One region of the Serratia sp. HNCC26DJ206 genome, then DNA from elsewhere that is predicted to be linked to it. Evidence: predicted binding sites of a transcription regulator. Region 1 holds the regulator's gene; each other region holds the start of a gene.
What was found. Region 1 encodes PurR, which represses purine synthesis genes. Its sites were predicted from a motif close to CANGCAAACGTTTGCNTG; they were not measured.
Positions count from the first base shown of each region.

Region 2: a site for PurR is predicted at 1,651-1,668, ahead of AC2A1E_RS07740 (amino acid aminotransferase). Genes of this name have one in related genera too.
Region 3: a site for PurR is predicted at 1,835-1,852, ahead of purE (5-(carboxyamino)imidazole ribonucleotide mutase). Genes of this name have one in related genera too.
Region 4: a site for PurR is predicted at 1,476-1,493, ahead of AC2A1E_RS16745 (nucleoside-specific channel-forming protein Tsx). Genes of this name have one in related genera too.

Region 1 covers NZ_JBXUGP010000028.1:61,861-64,980, reverse strand. The annotation lists gene AC2A1E_RS18500 (C40 family peptidase) at 1-59, shown strand, start outside; gene sodB (superoxide dismutase [Fe]) at 269-847, shown strand; gene cydH (cytochrome bd-I oxidase subunit CydH) at 907-996, opposite strand; gene purR (HTH-type transcriptional repressor PurR) at 1,319-2,344, shown strand; gene punR (DNA-binding transcriptional activator PunR) at 2,325-3,120, opposite strand, start outside.
Region 2 covers NZ_JBXUGP010000009.1:28,714-31,833, reverse strand. The annotation lists gene AC2A1E_RS07745 (MBL fold metallo-hydrolase) at 1-322, shown strand, start outside; gene AC2A1E_RS07740 (amino acid aminotransferase) at 394-1,584, opposite strand; gene ompC (porin OmpC) at 1,829-2,926, opposite strand.
Region 3 covers NZ_JBXUGP010000014.1:11,415-14,534, forward strand. The annotation lists gene cysS (cysteine--tRNA ligase) at 1-217, opposite strand, end outside; gene ppiB (peptidylprolyl isomerase B) at 576-1,070, shown strand; gene AC2A1E_RS10980 (UDP-2,3-diacylglucosamine diphosphatase) at 1,081-1,803, shown strand; gene purE (5-(carboxyamino)imidazole ribonucleotide mutase) at 1,933-2,457, shown strand; gene purK (5-(carboxyamino)imidazole ribonucleotide synthase) at 2,454-3,120, shown strand, end outside.
Region 4 covers NZ_JBXUGP010000024.1:62,613-65,732, reverse strand. The annotation lists gene AC2A1E_RS16750 (hypothetical protein) at 219-386, shown strand; gene AC2A1E_RS16745 (nucleoside-specific channel-forming protein Tsx) at 457-1,332, opposite strand; gene AC2A1E_RS16740 (hypothetical protein) at 1,687-1,959, opposite strand; gene yddG (aromatic amino acid DMT transporter YddG) at 2,032-2,925, opposite strand; gene AC2A1E_RS16730 (APC family permease) at 3,016-3,120, opposite strand, start outside.

The DNA of each region.
Region 1 (3,120 bases):
ACTGGCAGAACCACTACATCGGCGCACGCCGTGTTGTCACGCCAAAAACTATCCGTTGATTTATTGCGGCTGAGACATAGCCTCAGCCGCCCTTTCCTGCCGATGCTTTAATCAATCAGCCGCTTAACATGCTTTAAACCTTTTTTTCACCCGGAAAGTTGCTAAGATTATTGTCCATAAAAAACACACAACCATTCTGTTTTCCTCCTTCAACCACCGGGTTGGAGGTTGTCGGAATAATAGTGCTGTATATAAAAAGGAGAAAGCAATGTCGTTTGAATTACCTGCATTACCGTATGAGAAAAACGCTCTCGAACCGCACATTTCTGCAGAAACCCTGGAATACCACTATGGTAAGCACCATAACACCTACGTGGTTAACCTGAACAACCTGGTGAAAGGCAGCGAGTTCGAAGGCAAAACCCTGGAAGAGATTGTCAAAACTTCTACCGGCGGCGTGTTCAATAACGCAGCACAGGTGTGGAACCACACCTTCTACTGGCATTGCCTGTCACCACAGGGTGGCGGCGAGCCAACGGGCGCAGTAGCCGCTGCGATCACCAAATCCTTTGGTTCTTTTGCTGCTTTTAAAGAGCAATTCACCGATGCCGCCGTGAAAAACTTCGGCGCGGGTTGGACCTGGCTGGTGAAAAAGGCGGATGGTACGCTGGCGATCGTTAGCACCTCAAATGCGGCAACCCCGCTGACCGGTGAAGACAAACCGCTGCTGACCGTTGACGTGTGGGAACATGCCTATTACATCGACTACCGCAATGCGCGTCCGAAATACCTGGAGAACTTCTGGGCATTGGTGAACTGGGCGTTCGTGGAAAAGAATCTGGCGTAATCGCTGGAGGTTGATAGCAAGGCGCAGCATGCTGCGCCTTTATTATTTCTTGGTATGAATCAGTTCAATGCGGCGATAAAACCGAAAACAATAATCATTGCTAAAGCACAAACGGTGGTAATCAATGACATCTTCAAATCGGTATCCATAACGACTCCCTATCAGATTGGCTTCACTAAGCATAAAATCCACACGATTAATGCGTCAAATCATTTTCACACAGTTCGTGACTAAAATCTTGTTATCATTTCCCAAGTTATAATGCCGAATAGATCTTCCACTTTGCGTCAATTTGGGACAAAATCCGCAGTTCACAACTGCGTACCGGCAAAATGCCCCTCCTGTTTAAGCGGCTTACGAACTCAGCACTAAAAACTCAGCTTCCGCTTCTCTGGAGAGAGATCTATGCAGGCAAACGATTAACATCATACTTACATGGCATAACATGTGAGTTCAGGAGTCATTCTTTACATGGCAACGATTAAAGATGTCGCCAAACGCGCTGGCGTGTCCACCACCACCGTTTCGCACGTCATCAATAAAACGCGTTTCGTCGCCGAAGAAACAAAAGAGGCCGTTCGGGCTGCGATCAAAGAACTGCACTACTCCCCGAGCGCGGTCGCACGCAGCCTGAAGGTTAACCATACCAAATCGATCGGTTTGCTCGCGACCTCAAGTGAAGCGCCCTACTTTGCTGAAGTGATCGAGGCGGTAGAGAACAGCTGCTATAGCAAAGGCTATACCCTGATCCTTTGTAACTCACACAATAACCTCGACAAACAGCGTGCCTACCTGGCGATGCTGGCGCAAAAGCGTGTTGATGGCCTGCTGGTAATGTGCTCGGAATACCCGGACCAGTTACTGGGCATGCTGGAGGATTATCGCAATATCCCCATGGTGGTGATGGATTGGGGTGCTGCACGCGGTGATTTTACCGATACCATTATCGATAACGCCTTTGAAGGCGGTTATCTGGCTGGCCGCTATCTGCTGGAACGTGGCCACCGTGATATCGGTGCTATTCCAGGGCAGTTATCACGCAACACCGGCGGCGGCCGCCATCAGGGCTTCCTGAAGGCGCTGCAAGAGGCCAACGTTGAGGTGCGTGAAGAGTGGATCGTCCAAGGGGATTTTGAACCCGATTCGGGTTACAAGGCCATGCACCAGATCCTGTCGCAGAAACACCGCCCTACGGCGGTATTTTGCGGAGGCGATATTATGGCAATGGGGGCGATCTGCGCCGCCGACGAACTGGGTCTGCGCGTCCCGCAGGATATTTCGGTGATCGGTTACGATAACGTGCGTAACGCGCGCTATTTCACCCCGGCGCTAACCACCATCCACCAGCCGAAAGAGCGCCTGGGGGAAATGGCTTTCACCATGCTGCTGGATCGCATTATCAGCAAGCGTGAAGAATCCCAAGTGATTGAAGTGCATCCAAAACTGATCGAACGCCGTTCCGTGGCCGATGGCCCATTTATCGATTATCGCCGCTAGTCTCTTCGCTCAACCACTCCTGGTTGAGCGTTTCACTATCCCCTAGATACTCCAGTAGCCAGGCCATCGCCGGTGATTGTGCGTTCTGCTGCCAGGTCAGGCAGCAGGCACTGGCGGGAAACGGCTCCTGCAATTGCAATGCCACCAGTTCACCGCTTTGTACCAATGGCAGTACGCGATGCGCGGGTACCATACCAACACACAACCCGCTGCGCAGGCAATCTACAGCGGAAACCCAGTCGGGGACGGTAAGCCGCCGCTGATTATCCAATGACCAGGTCACTCGCTTGGGCAAGTTGCGCGACGTATCCTCCAGCAATAGAGAAGGATATGGCCGCAGTTGATCGTTGCGCAGCAAACCGGTCAGACTGGCCAGCGGATGTGACGTGCTAACGACACACAACCAGTTCATAAAACCCATATCGCGAAAGGCAAAACCACCGCCCACCGGCACCGCACGCGTGGCACCGATCGCCATCTCGGCCCGGCCATCCACCAGCGCGTCCCACACGCCGTTGAACACTTCCGGTTGCACCATCAGTTCCACATCGGGGAAGTGGCGATAAAAATCCAGCACCAGTTGGCGACTGCGCTGCGGTTTAACAATGATGTCCACCGCGATTTTTAGCTGCCCGCGCCAACCATTGGCCACCTGCTGGCATTGACGACGCGTATCAAGCATTTTTTTGATAACAGTACGCGCTTCTTTTACAAACAGCGCACCGGCAGGCGTCAGTTCCACATCGCGATGGCGGCGTTCAAACAGCGGCACTGCC
Region 2 (3,120 bases), on a different contig from region 1:
ATGGTTGGAGGAAGGGGATACTGTGCAGGTGGGGGAATTATCGCTGGATGTTCTGCATTGCCCCGGACATACACCGGGTCATGTCGTTTTTATTAACGGCAAGGCGCGTCTGGCACTGGTGGGCGACGTATTGTTTAGCGGTGGCGTAGGTCGAAGTGATTTCCCGCGTGGTGACCATCAGACGCTGATTAACTCGATTCGCACCAAGCTATTGCCGCAGGGTGATGATATCGCGTTTATTCCCGGGCATGGGCCGATGTCCACCTTTGGGCAAGAGCGCCAAACCAATCCTTTCCTGCGCGAAGAGCCTGCTGTCTGGTAAGCGGGTATTCCCGGCAGCAATATAATAGCAAAGGGGCGCAGTACGCCCCTTTTTAATGCTGATTTTTCAGCTTAAAGTACGGCGACAATGGCTTCGCACAGCGGTGCCATATTGTCTGGCGTCATGCCCGCAACGTTAACGCGGCCAGAGTTAACGGCATAAACACCGAACTCATCACGCAAGCGCAGAACCTGCTCTTTGGTTAATCCACTGAAAGAGAACATGCCATTTTGGTTGATGATAAAGCTGAAGTCTTGCTTCGCGCCTTTCTCTTGCAGGGTATTCACGAACAGCTGACGCATACGGTGAATGCGCTGGCGCATGTCGGTCAGTTCCTGTTCCCAAGTGGCACGCAATGCTTCGTTACCCAAAATAGTGGCAACCACGGCTGCGCCGTGTGACGGTGGGTTGGAGTAGTTAGCGCGGATCGCTGCTTTAACCTGACTGAATGCGCGCTCGGCAGTTTCAGCGTCGGCTGCGACTACGGTACAGGCACCAACACGTTCGTTGTAAAGACCGAAGTTCTTCGAGTAAGAACTGGCAACAATCAGTTCCTTATGCTTGGCCGCAAAAATACGCAGACCCTGCGCGTCTTCTTCCAGACCTTTGGCAAAACCTTGGTAGGCGAAGTCGAACAGCGGCAACCAACCGTTGGCGACGGAAAGTTCCGCCAGCTGTGCCCATTGCGCTTCGGTTGGATCGATGCCGGTTGGGTTATGGCAGCAACCGTGGAACAGCACCACATCACCAGCCTCTGCACGTTTCAGGCTATTGAGCAGGCCATCAAAGTCCAGCGCGTGGTTGGCGGCGTCATAATAGTCATATTCCAATACTTCCAAGCCAACAGCGCCGAACACATTTTTATGGTTAGGCCAAGTTGGGTTGCTGATCCAGATACGTTTGGCGTTGGTTTGGTTGGCAATAAAATCTGCTGCGACACGCAGGGCACCGGTACCACCTGGTGTTTGCGCGGTGCGCGCACGCTTGCTGGCAATGATCGGGCTTTGTTTGCCGAATAATAACTCTTGTGTACAGCTGGCAAACTCAGGGATACCTTCGATACCCAAGTAGTTTTTGGTGATTTCATTTTCCAGCAGGTATTGTTCAGCTTTCTTCACGCTGGCCAGTACCGGTGTTTTACCGGTTTCGTCTTTATAGACGCCAATCCCTAAGTTGATTTTGTTCGGACGGGCGTCCGCGCGGAAAATATCGGTCAGACCCAGAATCGGGTCGGCAGGTGCAGCGGTGATTTTTTCAAACATGTCAGATTGCTTCCATGGCCTAGAGTTAAGCAGACAGAAGCATCAGGGTAGCGCCAGTTATCGGCTTTGCCAACCGTTTGCGAGAAAAACACATCGATCTTGTGATGGCGGCAGATTCAGCACAAAAAATGACGGAGAAGGGAGCATTAACAGGATAAAAAGCGGCAGGACAACGTAAACAAAAACAGGGCCGAAGCCCTGTTTTTAACTCATCTGGCAAGAGACTGCCATTAAGCGCAACAACTTAGAACTGGTAAACCAGACCGGTAGCTACGATGTTGTCGGTAGCAATGCCGTTAGCGTTGTAGAACCCTGAGTCGTTTTCATTCAGCAGGTTGATTTTGTAATCAACATAGGTAGACATGTTTTTGTTGAAGTAGTAAGTAGCACCGACATCAACATACTTAACCAGGTCTTTGTTGTTGCCGTATGAGGTGTTCAGGTCTTTGCCTTTAGACTGCAGGTAAGCGATAGAAGGACGCAGACCGAAATCGAACTGGTATTGTGCAACCACTTCATAGTTACGGGCTTTGTTAGCGAATTTACCGCTGCCGTATGGGGTCATGTTGTGAGTTTCAGAATACATGGTCGCAAAGTAGACGTTGTTCGCGTCGTACTTGGCACCCAGAACCCAAATTTCAGCTTTGTCGCCACCAGCATTAGACAGAGCTGCATCTTTCTGCTTAAGAGTACGGTTAGAAGAAGTGTAGGCTGCACCAACGCTGACGCCGGTATCCATGATTGCATAGGTGGTAGAAACGCCTACGCCATCGCCGTTAGCTCTTTTGAGTTCGCCTTCGCGATCATTTTTACCCTGATACTGCAGCGCGAAGTCCCAACCATCAACCGTACCGAAGAAGTTCTTGTTACGATAGGTCGCTACACCTGTAGCACGTGCGTTCATGAAGTTATCAGTGAAGGTGTAGGTATCGCCACCTTGCTCAGGCAGCATATCGGTCCAACCACCAATGTCATACGCTACGCCGTAGTTACGGCCGTAGTCGAATGAACCGTAATCAGCAAATTTCAGACCAGCAAAGCCCAGACGGGTTTTGTTGCCATCTTGGGCATCTTTACCTTCGCTGTTGCTAGCTGAGAAGTTGTATTCCCACTGGCCATAACCGGTCAGTTCGCTATTGATCTGGGTTTCACCTTTGAAGCCAAGACGCGCGTAAGATTTGTCACCGTCATCACCTTCATTACTAGAGAAATAGTGCAGGCCAACAGCTTTACCATACAAATCCAGCTTGTTGCCGTCTTTGTTGTAGATTTCTGCTGCGTTTGCTGCACCAGCTGCTAACAGAGCTGGGATTACTACTGCAAGAATGTTGCGTTTCATCATTATTACCCTCATTAGTGTTATTCGGACACCTTGCCACTGCCGTCAATAATTCTTTTGGAACTATTGTTGATAGTTTGGTGTCGTCCTGTGTCTGAACGCAGTGTTCCATTCACGGGCGGGTTAATCTAGAACGAAAATGCTACTAATGTCGCAATCGGGTTTCAAAAAGAAAGTATTTGTTACAAAATGTAAAT
Region 3 (3,120 bases), on a different contig from region 1:
TATCGTCTACGTCGGTGACGTTACGCACGTGGTTGAGCGAATAACCGAGATAACGCAGGTAGCGCGCCACCACGTCAAAAGCCACAAAGGTACGCCCGTGGCCGATGTGACACAGGTCATAAATGGTTACCCCGCACACGTACATGCCCACTTTACCGGCATGAATAGGCTTGAATTCCTCTTTTTGACGACTCAGGGTATTGAAGATCTTTAGCATCAGGGCATTCCGTGGTGTGCAATGTTGATCGGGTTAATCAACGTATTGAAACCCGAAAAGCTGAGCTAATGCAAGGTTAAGCCCAAGGATTGCTGATTTCAGCGGCAGAAAATCAGAGTTCCGCCCACGGGGCAAGCGGCAAGCTGCTGACTGATTAATTGAGATATGTTATAAAGCCGGTCTGATCGCTCACGTCTCTATACCCGTCATACTTCAAGTTGCTTGGGTGTTGACTGCCTTCACTCACCCCAGTCACTTACTTGAGTAAGCTCCTGGGGCTTCGTTCAGTTGCCGCCTACAAGCAACTCGAATTATTTTGGGTATATATGACACATCACTTCATTGCTAGGACTAAACTATGGTTACTTTCCACACCAATCACGGCGACATCGTTATCAAAACTTTCGCTGAGCAAGCGCCGGTCACCGTTGAAAACTTCCTGAGTTACTGCCGTGAAGGTTTCTACGACAACACCATCTTCCACCGGGTGATTAATGGTTTCATGGTGCAGGGCGGTGGTTTTGAAGCTGGCATGCGTCAGAAAGACACCAAAGCAACCATCAAAAACGAAGCCAACAACGGCCTGAAAAACACCCGTGGCACCTTGGCGATGGCGCGCACTAACGATCCACACTCTGCTACCGCACAGTTCTTTATCAACGTGGTTGATAACGACTTCCTGAACTTCCGTGCCGAAAATGCCCAGGGTTGGGGTTATTGCGTGTTCGCCGAAGTGGCTGAAGGCCTGGACGTGGTCGACAAAATCAAAGGCGTAAAAACCGGCCGCAGCGGCATGCACCAGGACGTGCCGGTGGAAGATGTAGTGATCACCAGCGTCACCATCAGCGAGTAATCGTCGCCGCATGAGCACGCTGTTTATCGCAGACTTGCATTTATGCGCACAGGAACCGGCAATCACTGCCGGTTTTCTGCGTTTTTTGCAGCGTGAAGCCGTTCACGCCGACGCGTTATACATTCTGGGCGATCTGTTCGAAGCCTGGATTGGTGACGACGACCCTGAGCCGTTGCACGCTGAGATCGCCGCCGCGTTAAACGCGCTGCAATTGGCTGGCACCCCCTGCTATTTTATTCACGGTAATCGCGATTTTCTGCTCGGCGAGCGTTTTGCCCAGGCCAGCGGCATGACCCTGCTGCCGGAACAGCAGGTGATCGATCTGTATGGCCGCAGAATCCTGATCATGCACGGCGATACTTTGTGTACCGACGATCAGGCCTATCAAGAATTCCGCCGTAAAGTGCATAACACCTGGATCCAGAAACTGTTCTTGGCTCTGCCGTTGCGCTGGCGTTTGAAGATCGCCGCCAAAATGCGTGCACGCAGCCAACAGACCAATAAGTACAAATCTGAAGCGATCATGGACGTCAACCCGCAGGCCGTTGAGCAAGCGATGCTGCACAGCAACGTGCACTGGCTGATCCACGGGCACACCCATCGCCCGGCGATCCACCCGCTTATGCTGAGTACCGGCAACGCCCAGCGTGCAGTGCTAGGGGCCTGGCACGTGGAAGGTTCCATGATTAAAGTGACGCCAGAAGCCGTTGAACTGATCGCATTCCCTTTCTGACAATAGAGCGCTTTTGGCAGCAAAAACCAACGACGCAACCGTTTTCCTCGCCATACACTCATGATATGCTCTACGCCCTCATCCGGCCTGCCGGGCCGACCTCTGTACAACGACAGGAGCCATATCCACATGGGAGCCAACGCTGCTTCAGCCACCAATGCTGAGGTTAAAATCGCAATTGTAATGGGATCAAAAAGTGACTGGGCCACCATGCAGTTTGCGGCCGAAGTTCTGACTATGCTCGAAGTCCCGTTCCATGTCGAAGTCGTCTCCGCCCATCGCACGCCAGATAAACTGTTCAGCTTTGCCGAACACGCAAGCGCGATCGGTTTTGACGTGATCATCGCCGGTGCCGGTGGTGCAGCGCACCTGCCGGGCATGCTGGCAGCGAAAACGCTGGTTCCGGTGCTGGGTGTTCCGGTGCAAAGCGCCGCGTTGAGCGGTGTCGACAGCCTGTATTCGATTGTGCAGATGCCGCGCGGTATTCCCGTCGGCACGCTGGCGATTGGTAAAGCCGGTGCGGCAAATGCTGGCCTGTTGGCGGCACAAATTCTGGCGCTGCACGACACGGCGCTGGCACAGCGCTTGGCTGCCTGGCGTCAGGCGCAAACTGACGATGTGCTGAATAACCCAGACCCGCGGGAGGAAGCATGAAGCCGGTTTGCGTACTGGGTAACGGCCAACTGGGGCGCATGCTGCGCCAGGCTGGCGAACCTCTGGGGATTACGGTTTATCCGGTGGGCATCGACGCCGAGCCAGAAGCGGTGCCCTATCAGAACAGCGTGATCACCGCCGAGATAGAACGCTGGCCGGAAACTGCGCTAACGCGTGAACTCGCCACCCACAGCAACTTCGTCAACCGCGATATTTTCCCACGCTTGGCCGATCGCCTGACGCAAAAACAGCTGCTCGATCAACTTAATCTGGCCACCGCCCCGTGGCAACTGCTGGCCAGCCGCGATCAATGGCCACAGGTGTTCGCGAATTTGGGCGAACTTGCGATCGTCAAACGCCGCGTCGGCGGTTACGACGGCCGTGGGCAGTGGCGTTTACGCCCGGGCCAGGAAAGCGAATTACCGGCCGATGCCTACGGCGGATGTATTGTTGAGCAAGGGATCAATTTCTCTGGCGAAGTGTCTTTAGTGGGCGCGCGCGGTCATGATGGCCAGTCGGTGTTCTACCCGTTGACCCACAATCTGCATGAAGAGGGTATTCTGCGTACCAGCGTGGTTCTGCCGCAGCCAAACCCGGCGTTGCAGCAGCAGGCAGAGCAGATGCTGTCGGCTATTTTGAATGAATTGAACTACGTTGGCGTGA
Region 4 (3,120 bases), on a different contig from region 1:
TTTTCGTTGCACCTCAAAATACTATTTAATGTCATCAGAAAGTGGTGATACTTATTATTTCCCGCCTTCCCGTGCGGGATTTCTTTTTGTAGGTTACTGTTATTTTTCGTGCTCTTTCTTGAGCTTTTATTAGTGATAAACTAAATTTCAGTACTCACAAACCTTAACCTCCCGCGGTGGCCAGGCTGGCAACGGGTGGGCGTTCAGGAGTTACAGCTATGCAAATGACCCTTATGGAATACATCACGCAATACTTCAATGGCGATCTCTATCGCTATGCCCGGTATGAAGGTGTGAGCCGTGAGCAAATTCTCAAATGGATAAATAACGAATGTTATGTCGTCAAAGGGAAATTGGTCATACCGGTTAAGCATTTGCCCGGTTGAGTCAACATTGTAACGGAGACAAAAAAACCCCGTTTGAACGGGGTTTTTTGCTATTAGATACCACGGAAAATCAGAAGTTATAACCGACAACCGCGTAATAACCCCAACCGGTAGACTTGATTGGGCCTTGCGGTGTACCGATATCAACCCCATCCTGCCATTGACCACCGTTATGGAAGTAACGGGCAACGAACGAGTAGTGCCAGTGATCGTAGTTCAGCGCCAACACATGGCTGGAAGCAATGGAATTGCTGGTGCGAGCTTGGCGGCCATTAACGGTGAAATCGTTCTTACCTAGATCGGAACCAAAATCAAAGTTAGTGAAACCAATATAGTTCAGGTTGCCGCCCCACATCTGAGTCAACGGCACAAAGTATTTCACTTTGAAACGGTAGCCATCCCAACTGTCTTCATTCGCCGCACCGTAGTTCTGCCACTGATATTTGGCATAAATGTTCATCGACAGGCTGATTGGCAAACCCGTGTCGATGTCAGTCCCTAGCCCCATATACCAAGTGCTCTGGCGCGATGCGTTGTTGCGACCCATGTCGTAGATATAGTTGTTGGCGAAATACCACTCTTTAAATGGCCCAAAGCTCAGATCGGCACCGGTCAGTTTGTCGATCGAGAAACGCGGTTCGATCTCCATAAACAGCGGTGAGCCGTTATCCCAAATACCCCGGTTTGGCGTATTGCCCGTACCAAAGAATTTCGGCACATCCACGTAGCCATAAAAATCCAGCCAATCCTTCTTGGTGTAGGCTTCGTACTCCAGATACACGTCATTGTTCAGTTGTGGCCCGAAGCGGGTGTGGTAGCTACCTACCACATTGACACTCTGGTGCCACCAATCTGAAACGAACTGGCTATCTTTGCTATCCGCCATTGATGATGTGCTGTAAGACGCAGTGAGAAGCACACCTGCTGCGAGAGCGATTTTTTTCATTTTATTACCACATGCTTAAAGGGCCATTGGCGGCCCGTTAGAAAGATGACGATGAGTCTGGTGTAACGAACGGTTAATCCGACGCGCGCATTATAGAAACCAGCGGGTGCAAGAATCTGTGATCCAGTGAGACATTTTACGATGAGGTAATCGATTGCGTTCTCATTTTTTGAATTATTTTTCATTTACATTCATATTCAATGTGATACCCATCATTAAAAAAGGGTTTTAGCACGGAATCTGTACCCTTTATCTACGGCCCGTGGGATTAGCCGGATTCAGAATAATGGCGTAAAAAAGCCGACTATGAGTGTCGGCTTTAACTCGAGGGGTGGCACTGTGCAAAACGGTGAACTAGCGCACTCCGGGAAGCGCCTTGGCAATATTCTCCTGGCGGAATACCACTTCATCCCCCCGGGCAATTTCCCAACGGGCGACCGGAATGTCGGTCTTGGGTGCCGCAACCACTACGGAACCATAAATCAGCTTATCGTCACGGCGCAGAATAACCACATCCAATTGATATTCGTGCAGTAAGTTAGCGGTGGTCAAGCGCACAATGTCGCCGGTACTGAAGCTATGCCCGTCAAGCGCAGGTTGCTGAATAAACTGAATATCATTTCTCATTTTTCACGTTCCTTCAGGCAGAACAGTTAATTTGAGATTAGCTTAAATCCATCACTTCGCGAATCACCAAGGTTAACCTGCGCGCGTGGCCCGCCAGCAAATCAACGAACCGGCAGTGACCATGGCCACTCCCTGCCAGAAGTTAATGGTCAGCGACGTGCTGAGAACCACGGCGGCAAATACCGCCGACAGCACCGGCGTAAAATAAGAAACCGTGGCCAGCAAGGTCATGTTGCCATGCAAGATCCCGACATTCCATGCCGCATAGCCAGCCCCCATGGCGATCCCGGCAGACAGCAATGCCACGCTAACCGGCAGGCTGAAATGCATGCCGCTTTCATTACTGAACGGATATTGCAGCCACAGGGCCAGCGCGGTCAGCGTAATAAACAGCACCACCGCGTTTTTGCCCTGGGCGAGCCTCTTGGTGACGTTGCAATAGACCGCCCAGATCACCGCACCGCTGAACGCCAGCCCATAGCTCAGGGGATTAGTGCGCACATTGACCAGCATTTGCGCCGGGGACCATCCCCCATCGCCGCTCATGATCCAACCGATGCCAAACAGCGACAGCAGCAGCCCAGGGATCACCCACCATGTAGCCTTCTGGCCATTGAACAGGATCGCCATCAACACGGTAAAACAGGGCCACAGATAGTTGATCATCCCCACTTCAATCGCCTGCATGCGGTTACTGGCATAACCCAGGGACAGAGAAAGACAAATCTCGTAGGCCACAAACAGCAGGCTGCCAATAATCAGGTAAGAACGAGGGAAATCACGCAGCTTCGGGATACCCATCACGATCAGCAAAAACAACGTGCTCACACTGTAGATCATCGCCGCACCGCCTACCGGCCCCAAGCCTTCGCTGACGCTGCGGATCAGGCCGACCACGCTGCTCCACAACACAATCGCCAGCAGGCCAAACAGAGTTGCTTTATGGGATACGGATAAGGCAGGCATCAAGGTAGGATCCAATCATCGATTTTTTAGGATTTTCACTCTACTGGCCTGAAAGGCAAAAAGAAAGGCGGGATCACCCGCCTTGCAAGATTACTGCTGTGGCTGCCGCTCAAACTGTGGCGGCGGCTGGCGGAAACGACGGGTGAGGTACACCAAGTAGGCAAACCCCAGCGCCGCCCAGATCAGCCCCATGGT